3 regions of the Rhodopseudomonas sp. WA056 genome follow, and region 2 is predicted to be linked to each of the others. Evidence: riboswitches for the same ligand, from Rfam matches in the RefSeq annotation. Region 2 holds a riboswitch; each other region holds the start of a gene.
What was found. A riboswitch is a leader RNA that binds a small molecule or an ion and turns the genes downstream of it on or off. The one in region 2 is predicted to bind cobalamin.
Positions count from the first base shown of each region.

Region 1: linked by a shared signal. The riboswitch ahead of metE (5-methyltetrahydropteroyltriglutamate--homocysteine S-methyltransferase) and the one ahead of DU475_RS13025 (cysteine-rich small domain-containing protein) in region 2 are both predicted to bind cobalamin.
Region 3: linked by a shared signal. The riboswitch ahead of DU475_RS12535 (TonB-dependent receptor) and the one ahead of DU475_RS13025 (cysteine-rich small domain-containing protein) in region 2 are both predicted to bind cobalamin.

Region 1 covers NZ_QPFS01000024.1:5,060-8,329, forward strand. The annotation lists gene prpC (bifunctional 2-methylcitrate synthase/citrate synthase) at 1-478, shown strand, start outside; gene prpB (methylisocitrate lyase) at 489-1,406, shown strand; cobalamin riboswitch at 1,585-1,779, shown strand; gene metE (5-methyltetrahydropteroyltriglutamate--homocysteine S-methyltransferase) at 1,885-3,270, shown strand, end outside.
Region 2 covers NZ_QPFS01000057.1:21,173-24,442, reverse strand. The annotation lists gene DU475_RS13035 (MarR family winged helix-turn-helix transcriptional regulator) at 36-479, shown strand; gene DU475_RS13030 (acyl-CoA dehydrogenase family protein) at 644-1,789, shown strand; gene DU475_RS13025 (cysteine-rich small domain-containing protein) at 1,855-2,190, opposite strand; cobalamin riboswitch at 2,382-2,581, opposite strand; gene DU475_RS13020 (histidine phosphatase family protein) at 2,635-3,204, opposite strand.
Region 3 covers NZ_QPFS01000053.1:26,514-29,783, reverse strand. The annotation lists gene DU475_RS12535 (TonB-dependent receptor) at 1-1,750, opposite strand, end outside; cobalamin riboswitch at 1,859-2,063, opposite strand; gene DU475_RS12530 (DUF938 domain-containing protein) at 2,196-2,912, shown strand; gene DU475_RS12525 (MFS transporter) at 2,988-3,270, shown strand, end outside.

The sequences.
Region 1 (3,270 bases), on a different contig from region 2:
CGAAGCGGCGTTCGAAATCCAGAAGCGATACGCGACTCCCGAGGAGGCGGAGGCCGACATCCGCCGTCGAGTGGCTGCGAAGGAGGTGGTGATCGGGTTCGGCCACCCGGTCTACACCATCGCCGACCCGCGCAACCGCGTGATCAAGGAAGTCGCGCGGCGGCTTTCGGTCGAGGCCGGATCGGTGAAGATGTTCGAGATCGCCGACCGGATCGAGGCGGTGATGCACGAATCCAAGAAGATGTTTGCCAATCTCGACTGGTTCAGCGCCGTCTCCTATCACGCGATGGGCGTGCCGACCTCGCTGTTCACGCCGTTGTTCGTGATCTCACGGACGGCGGGATGGAGCGCCCACATCATCGAGCAGCGGCAGGACAACAAGATCATCCGCCCGACCGCGAACTACGTCGGACCGGAGAATCGTCTGTTCGTGCCGATCGAACAACGCGGCCACGCGCCGTCTTCTTGTCATGCCTGAAAGTGAAACCATGCCGTATCTCGTTGCTGCCGATCTCCCCACCGACCCCGCAGGCGTGCGGTTCCGCTCGCTGATCGAGCGCGGCGGCATCGTCCGGATGCCGGGCGCGCACAATGGCATGGCCGCACTGCAGGCGCGTGCCGCCGGCTTCGAGGCGTTGTATCTGTCGGGCGCCGCGATGACCGCGTCGATGGGGATTCCCGACCTCGGGATGATCACGGTCGACGAGGTGGCGTTCTTCATCCGGCAGATCGCGCGGGCAGGCGGCCTTCCCACCCTGGTCGATGGCGACACCGGGTACGGCGAGGCCCTCAACGTCATGCACATGGTCCGCACCTTCGAGGATGCCGGCGCGGGGGCGGTTCATATCGAGGATCAGCTCCTGCCGAAGAAGTGCGGCCATCTCAACGACAAGAAGCTCGCCGACGCGAACGACATGGCCGCCAAGGTCGCCGCCGCGGCGAAGGCGCGACGACATCTCTATCTGATCGCACGGACTGACGCGGCGGCGAGCGAAGGCATCGACGGCGCGGTGGCGCGCGCCAGGCTGTACATCGAGGCCGGAGCCGACGCGATCTTTCCCGAGGCGCTGACCACGGCCGAGATGTTCCGCGAATTCGCTGCTCGGATGCCGGGCGTGCCGCTGCTCGCCAACATGACCGAATTCGGCCGGACTCCGTTCTTCACCGCCGACGAGTTTCAGCAGATGGGCTACCGGATGGTGATCTGGCCGGTGTCGTCGCTGCGCGTCGCCAACAAGGCGCAACAGAAGCTCTATGCGACGTTGCGGCGGGACGGCAGCACGCAAGCGATGCTCGGCGAGATGCAGACCCGCGCCGAGCTGTACGACACGCTCGGGCTCGACCGCTTCGAGGCGCTGGATGCGTCGATCGTTCGATCGATCGCGCCGGCGTCGGCCGGATCATAGGCGAGAGACGGAATCGGCGGGTAGCAAGCCGATGTCGCGTCCCGAGCGGCGGAAGCTGATAGCTCCGGTTCGGTAGGACAGAGTCTTTCTGCCTGTTGCTGCGCGTCTTGCGCGGGGGAAACTAATTAGTTGAGATGATCGAAGCGTGGATCGCTTGACAGCCTTGGATCATCCTCGCCATAGTGATCGCCGTCGAGGTTCTTCGGATCGTATCGTCCGGAGCTAAGAGGGAAGCCGGTGCAAGGCCGGCGCTGCCCCCGCAACTGTCAGCGGCGAGCCGACGTTCAGCAAAGCCACTGGGAGCGATCCCGGGAAGGTCGAACGAAGGCGATGACCCGCGAGCCAGGAGACCTGCCTCGTCGAACGAAACGTCCACGGGCGGGGTGCCCCGGTGGTGCGCTTGTGGCCCCGCCGTGCTTGCGGTTCGGGGAATCATGCCGCGTCGCTAGGCCTTGCCCCCAACTTTTGGGGTTGAGCCATGTCTTCTCTCACAACTACTACGTCTCTTGCCGTCGCCACACTCGGCACACCGCGGATCGGGCCGCGGCGCGAGCTGAAATCCGCACTCGAAAGTTTCTGGGCCGGCAAGTCGACGGAAGCCGACCTGCTGCGAGTTGCGGCCGCGTTGCGCGCGGCGAACTGGGCGCGGCAAAAAGCGCGCGGCGTCAGCGTGATTCCGTCGAACGACTTCTCGCTCTACGATCAGGTCCTCGACACCAGCGTGATGGTCGGCGCGATTCCCGAGATCTATGGGTGGAGAGGGGGGCCGGTCTCACTTGCTACCTATTTCGCCATGGCGCGCGGCACCCAGGCCGAAATCGCAGGGCATGGTTGCGCCAATGGTCATCACCACGGCGATTCTGCACCGCAGGGCGTCCCGGCGCAGGAGATGACCAAGTGGTTCGACACCAACTACCACTACATGGTGCCTGAATTTTCCGCCGGGCAGAGCTTCCAGCTCGTATCGCTCAAGCCGCTCGAGGAATATCGCGAGGCCAAGGCGCTCGGCTACGACACCCGTCCGGTGCTGCTCGGGCCGGTCACCTATCTGAAGCTCGGCAAGTGCGCGGATGCCGACTTCGACGTCCTGTCGCTGCTGTCGAAGCTGGTGCCGGTCTACATCGAGATCCTCGGCCGGCTCGCGGCGGAGGGGGCGAAGTGGGTTCAGCTCGACGAGCCGGCGCTGGTGCTCGATCTCGACGATCGCGAGCGCCTGGCGTTTCGCGATGCCTACGGCCAGATCGCGCGCGAGCTGCCGCATCTCGATATCATGCTGACGACCTATTTCGGCGGGCTCGGCGACAATCTCGAGACCGCGCTGGCGCTACCGATCGCGGGTCTGCATCTCGACCTGGTGCGGGCGCCGAAGCAGATCAACGCTGTGATCGCGAAGGGTCCGAAGGATCTGGTGCTGTCGCTCGGCATTATCGACGGGCGCAATGTCTGGCGCGCTGATTTGCCCGATCTGCTCGATCGCCTCGAACCGATCGTGCAGCAGCGTGGGCTCGACCGCGTGCAACTGGCGCCGTCGTGTTCGCTGCTGCATGTGCCGGTCGATCTCGAACTCGAAGCCGGCCTCGATCCGGACCTGAAGAGCTGGCTGTCGTTCTCGCTGCAGAAGATGGGCGAGCTGTCGACACTGGGCAGGGCCTTGAGCGGCGACCGGGCCGCGGTGCACGACCAGTTGTCCGCCTCGGCCAAGGCGGCCGCGACGCGGCGCAAGTCGCCCAAAGTGCACGACGTCGCGGTGATCGGCCGCGCCGCGGCGGTGACCGACGCGATGATCCATCGCAACAGCGGGTTTGCTGCGCGTGCGACATTGCAGCATCAGCGGCTACAGCTGCCGGCGTTTCCGACTACCACG
Region 2 (3,270 bases):
TCCGATTCACTCAAACGGAACGATAAAGTCTCATCGTGGCCAAATCGCCCACCCGCAATCCGCCGATCACCGAACACCTCGCCTATCTGCTGGCGCAGGCCAATCGTGAGATCAACCGCCAGCTCGAAGCGCGGCTGCGCGGCGAAGGCGTGCCGGTGGAGCAGTGGCGCATCCTCAAGGTGCTGTCCGACGGCAAGGGCCATTCGATGGGCGAACTCGCCGAGGCGGTGCTGCTCAATCATCCGACCCTGACCAAGATGATCGACCGGATGGTGTCGGATTCGCTGGTGTACCGCGTCCAGGATCCGGAGGACCGCCGCAAGGTGCTGATGCACATCTCCGATCGCGGCAAGGCGCTGACCCAGCGGCTCAATGCACTTGCGCTGAGCCAGGAGGCGCATATCGCCGAAAACTACGGCGACAAGGCCACTGCGGAACTGAAGCGTCTGCTGGAAAGCCTGATCGACAGCGCGACCTGAGCGCTCCTCCCGCATCGCGCGTGCTGCGGCTGCGAACGCCGCATCCCTTCGCAGCGACACGCCGCAAGATGCGGCGATCGCAACATCTATCCTGTACCGCCGAACTGGCCTAGATCAGCGGGCGATGCGCCGTGCCAAGCGGCCGCCCATTCGAGTGAGGAAACATGCAATACCGATCGCCCTGGATGACCGAAGAGCTGGACACGTTCCGCGACCAGTTTCGTAAATTCCTCGCCAAGGATCTCGCTCCGCACGGCGACAAGTGGCGCAAGCAGAAAATGGTCGATCGCTCGGCCTGGTTGAAGCTCGGCGAGATGGGCGCACTGCTGCCCAGCGTTCCGGAAGAATACGGCGGGCTCGGCGCCAGCTTCGCTTATGACGCTGCGGTCTATGAGGACATGGAGACGATCGTCCCCGACGCGCTGAGCGGCGTCACCGTGTCGAGCGGGATCGTCGCGCACTACATCCTCAACTACGGGTCGGAAGAGCAGAAGCGGCGCTGGCTGCCCGGCATGGCGCGCGGCGAGCTGATCGGCGCGATCGCCATGACCGAACCCGGCACCGGCTCCGACCTGCAGAGCGTGCGAACCACCGCCAAGCTCGACGGCGACGACTACGTCATCAACGGCCAGAAGACCTTCATCACCAACGGCCAGAACTGCGACCTGATCATCGTCGTCGCCCGCACCGGCGGCGCCGGCGCCAAGGGGCTGTCGCTGATCGTGCTGGAGACCAAGGACAACCCCGGCTTCAAGCGCGGCCGCAACCTCGACAAGATCGGCCTGCACGCCTCCGACACCTCCGAGCTGTTCTTCGAGAACGCCCGGACGCCGAAGGAGAATCTGCTCGGCGGCGAAGAAGGTAAGGGCTTCGTGCAACTGATGCAGCAACTGCCGCAGGAGCGGCTGATCATCGCGATCGGCGCGGTGGCGGCGATGGAGCGCGCCGTAGCGCTGACCTCGGAGTACACCAAGGACCGCAAGGCGTTCGGTCAGCCGGTCATCGAATTCCAGAACACCGCCTTCACGCTCGCCGAACGCAAGACCGAGGCGTTCATCGCTCGGGTGTTCGTCGATTTCTGTCTGGTGCAGCTCATCGCCGGCAATCTCGACGCCGTCACCGCCTCGATGGCGAAATGGTGGACGACGCAGAAGCAGGTCGAGACCGTCGACGAATGCCTGCAACTGCACGGCGGCTACGGCTACATGCAGGAATATCCGATCGGCCGGATGTTCATCGACTCCCGCATCCAGAAGATCTACGGCGGCACCAACGAGGTGATGAAGCTGCTGATCGCGCGCTCGCTGTAACGCGGCTTGCCAGCGCCTCCGATGCTGTTCCGCTCACGGAGTAACGGCGGCGCTGGTGGCGGCGTTCATTCGCCGCTGTCCGAGACCTCGCGCTTGAGCCGGCGAGCATCCTGCGGCTGGCCGTCCCAAGGCACCGGCCGCTCCAGCCAGCGCTGGATGAAATTCCACGACCGGCGATAGCCGTTGTGCGGCAGGGTGCAGTCCGAGCAATCCTTGCGCGTCAGCCCGTTGCGATCGACGAACGTCTTGTACGGCCCGGGGCACTGATACGCGCTGAGCGGGCAATAGCAGAACAGGCAGTTGAACTCCCGTTCGACGCCGGGATGACACGGCAGGAACGGGCAGGCCTCGTTGGTGAAGCCCTTGAAGGCCTCGTTGGTGGTGGTGTCTTTCGGCTCCATGACCGCTTCCTCGCGCCGCAGCAGGAGACCGCCGGCTGGTCGCGGCGGCGCTGGGCTGGTTCTGATCGGACGGGTGGTGAGCGCAACGCGGCCCAAGGCGTCGAGTGACGCTGCTATCGCCGCTGCGCGCGGCCTGCCTGCTAGGAGAAACCGGTCATCACTGCTCCGCTCTCGACCCGCCGTCGATCGGTTGAATGCTTCCGTCTTCGGCCGGTCTCCTGGCTCACGGATGTCGCCTGGATCGCCTTCCCGACGCCGATGACGTCAGTGGCCGCTTGATCCGGACAGATCCGCTTACAGTTGCGGGGGCAGCTACGGATTTGGTGATGGACACCGCACCGTATTCCCAGTTTCACCTCGCAGGCGAGGCACCGAAGACATCGAAACCAGAGCACGCGACACAAGCGCGCGCAAGCGAAAAGGCTCGGGCCGTGCACGTCCTGCCTAACCGGCAGGGCGATTGACGTAGTCGATCCGCCAGCCGGAGCCCAGCCGGTCGATCCGCGTCAGCGACAGCGGATCGATCACGAAACTCAGCGCTGCGGTCGGCGAGCTATCCAGCGCAATCGCCAACACGGCCCGGATCGTGCCGGAATGGACCACTAGGACGGTGTCACCAGACAACCGTTCAAGCCCCTGCCGAACCCGCGTGATCTGATCCACGAAGCTCTCGCCCCCCGGCGGAGCCAGCCGAGCGGCATCCTGCCAGAACGCGTCATAGGCAGAGCCGAGTTCACGCGACAGATCGTCGTGGCGGCGCCCGGTCCATGTGCCGAAATCCTGCTCGCGAAAGTCCGGATCGAGCTGGGCCTCGATGCCGAGCGCCGCTGCGGTGTCGCGCGTGCGCCGGCTCGGACTGGCGACCGCGGCGGCGTCGCGCGGCAGCCTTTCGCGCAGCGCGCCGAGTGCCGCGGTGTCGCGGAGGTCGACCGGTGCGTCCGGAGCGTGGATCACGCCCTTGGGCCCGTCCACCGGCGCATGCCGCACCAGCCAGAGCCGGCAGAGATCGCTCATCGGATTCTCCTCGCAAAACACGTCGGCCGGACAGAGCACGCCGGACGCGCGGCGCGCAAGCGGGGA
Region 3 (3,270 bases), on a different contig from region 2:
AGGTCGCGCGGGTGTAGGCCGCGCCGCTGCGCAGCAACAGCGAGTCGCTGATGCGGAGCGAAGAGCTGGTTTCGCCGCCATAACGGCGGGTCGGATCGAGATTGGTGTTGTAGAAGTTGACGGGATCGTAGCGGATCTCGTTGGTCAGATCCATGTTGTAGACGCTCGTCTGCATCTCGAACGGACCTGACTTGATGCGGAAGCCGCCTTCGACATCCACCGAGGTCTGGGTCTTGAGCGCGAAGGTGCCTGGGATCGGATTGAAGAACGCGTCGTAGGACGGTCCGGAGGCGACACGTTCGTCGACATTCGGGGTGCGGAACGCACGAGCGGCGCGGGCGAACACGCTGAACACATCGTTGAAGCGATGCTCGAGGCCGACGTGCAGGGCATGCTGGGTCTCGGTGCTGTTCAGCGGCAGCGCCTGCGCTTCGCCGAAATAACCGGGCGCCAGCGGATTGAGTCGGTCGCTAGCCTCGACTTTCACGCTCTGCACCCGGCCGCCATAGGAGAAGTCGGTGGTCGGCAGGACGGCGATGGTCTGCTGCCAATAGCCGGCCAGGGTCTTCTGAGACAGGTTGTAGACGTGAACCGGCGGCGTGCCGCGATACTGGCCGCGGTCGGAATCATAGGTCGCGTCGTAATAGTCGAGGCCGGTGAGGATCTTCGACGGCAGGCCGAAGAACGCGTTCTTGATGCTCAGCCGCGGCGTGATCGACCAGGTCCGTAGATGTGCGTCGAATGCGCTGGCGCGGGAACTCAACAGCGGCAAGCTGCCGAAATAGCCGGCCTGCTGACGCTTGTCGCGAACGCCGCCGTCGACGATCAGTTCGGCACCGTCCCACAGTGATTTGGTGAAGCCGGCGGTGATGTTGGCGCCCTGCTTGTCCGCATAGTCGAACGGCGTGTTGGTGCCGCGGCGGTCGGTCTGGAGCTGGTTGACGCCGATCGACGGATCGACGGTGCGGGAGCCGGGCAGGCCGAGATGCTGGTCGTCGCCGGAGATATTGAGGAAGGCGCTGAGATCGGCGGTGGTGTAGCGCAGTTCGCCGAGCGCGTTGTTCTGTTCCAGCGCGTTGTTGGCGCGGTAACCGTCGGTACGGACGTGATTGGCGAAGGCCGACGTTGACCATGGGCCAGAATTGAAAGCCGCCGACACCGCAGCGAGGCGCTGGTTGAATGAACCGACGCCGCCTTCGGCGCGGAACGTTGCGGGTGGGCCGCCGGCACCGGTCTTGGTGACGATGTTGATGACGCCGCCGACAGCATTGTCGCCGTACAGCACCGCACCGCTGCCGCCGCGAGTGATCTCGATACGCTCGATCGATTGCAGCGGGAGGCTCGACAAGTCGATGCCCTGCAGATCGAGGTCGTTGAGACGGCGGCCGTTGATCAGGAACAACGTGTTTGAGGTTGCGGTGGCGCCGAAGCCTCGCAGATCGACCGAGGAGCCGGTGCCGTTGACGCCACCGTACAGCGACGTGCTCTGCACACCGGGCGTCTGCGCGATGATGTCCTGCACGGTTTGGGCCGGTGAACGAGCGATGTCTTCGGCGGTGATCACTGTGCTCGACGTTCCGACGATGGCGTTGGAGGTGCGGGTCGCGGTGGCGCTGACGACGATCTCCGGCAGCACGTCCTGCGCGGTGGCAGGCGTGATGAGCGAAAGTGAAGGCACCAGAATCGTGGAGGCGAGAAGCGCGCGCGAAAGGGCGGAGCAGGGCCGCGGCGCGGCGGGACGGGAATGCATGGGATCAACCTCGGCTGACGTCTGTGGCACGTCACAGCGAACGAGGTCTCACCGGCTTGTTCGGAAGCGGTGAAGACAATGCCTGCAATTCCCGGCCGGCAACTTCGCGTGTGACCACGAATGACGGCAGGTCTCCTGGCTCGCGGTTGATCTTCCGTCGCCTTCCCAGGACCGAGGTTCCCAGTGGCATCCGACGAAAGACGATCCGCTTACAGTTGCGGGAACAGCTACGGCCTAGAACGCGAAAGTGTCTGCGTCCGCACCGTATTCCCTTTTCATCCCCTTTCGGGAAACCGTCGCCTCCATCTAGGAGTCCCGGGATTCGCGAGTCAATTCGCCGATGGCGGCGAACAGGCCCAATCGTGGTCGGATTGTGACCGGCTGTGACTTGCGTGTAACAGCCGGGTCTGTACACCTCGCACGATAGCGGATGCGGCAGGTGGCGATGGCGGAGTTCGTGGTGGAGTTCGGCAAGGATGGACGGCGCGTCGAGCCCGACGGCCGGCTCGATGCCGCTGCGTTTCATCGTAATGACGCGCCGATCCGCGCCGTGCTGGCCCGGCTGCTCGCCGGCCGGCAGGGCGACGTGCTCGAAGCCGGCAGCGGCACCGGCCAGCATATTGCCGCACTGGCGCGCGAGCATCCGTCGATCGTGTGGTGGCCGAGCGATCTCAACGACCGGCATCTGGAGAGTATTGCCGCGTGGCGTGCCGATGCGGCGCTGGCCAATCTGCGGCCGCCGCAGCGGATCGATCTGGCCGATCCCGCCTGGTCGGTCGCGCCGGTGGAGGGAACCGCACCCGGGCCGCTGCTGGCGCTGTTTTGCGCCAACGTCGTGCACATCGCGCCGTGGCGCGTCGCCGAAGGGCTGCTGGCCGGCGCCGGCAGGCTGCTGCGCCACGACGGGATGCTGGTGCTGTACGGGCCGTTCAAGCAGGACGGCAGGCACACCGCGCTCAGCAATGCGGTGTTCGACACCAGCCTGCGCGACGCCAATCCGGAATGGGGCGTGCGCGACGTGGCGGATCTGGAACGCCTGGCTGCCGGCGCCGGTCTGACGCTGAGCGAGATCGTCGAGATGCCGGCCAACAACCTGATCCTGGTGTTTGTACGGGCAAAACCGGCGGGGGCCGATGCGGCCGGCGGTGCTGCGGCGGGTTGATCGCGCCCGGCCCGGCCCTATGATGCGCGCGCAATCGCCGGCCGGTGTCGGCCGGCGCGAGGAGAATCCCCGCCGATGGTCGATGCGACGGCCAACGACATCGTCGAAGACGATGCCCGTGCCCGTTCCAATGTGGTGCGGCTGGTCGCGGCGCAGGCGCTGACCGGCGCCAACGCCGCGGTGATCTTCGCCACCGGCTCGATCATCGGCGCCCAGCTCGCGCCGCAGATGTCGCTCGCCACCGTGCCGCTGTCGATGTACGTGCTCGGCCTCGCCGCCGGCACGCTGCCGACCGGTTGGATCGCGCGGGTCTACGGCCGGCGCGTCGCCTTCATGATCGGCACCGGCTGCGGCGCGC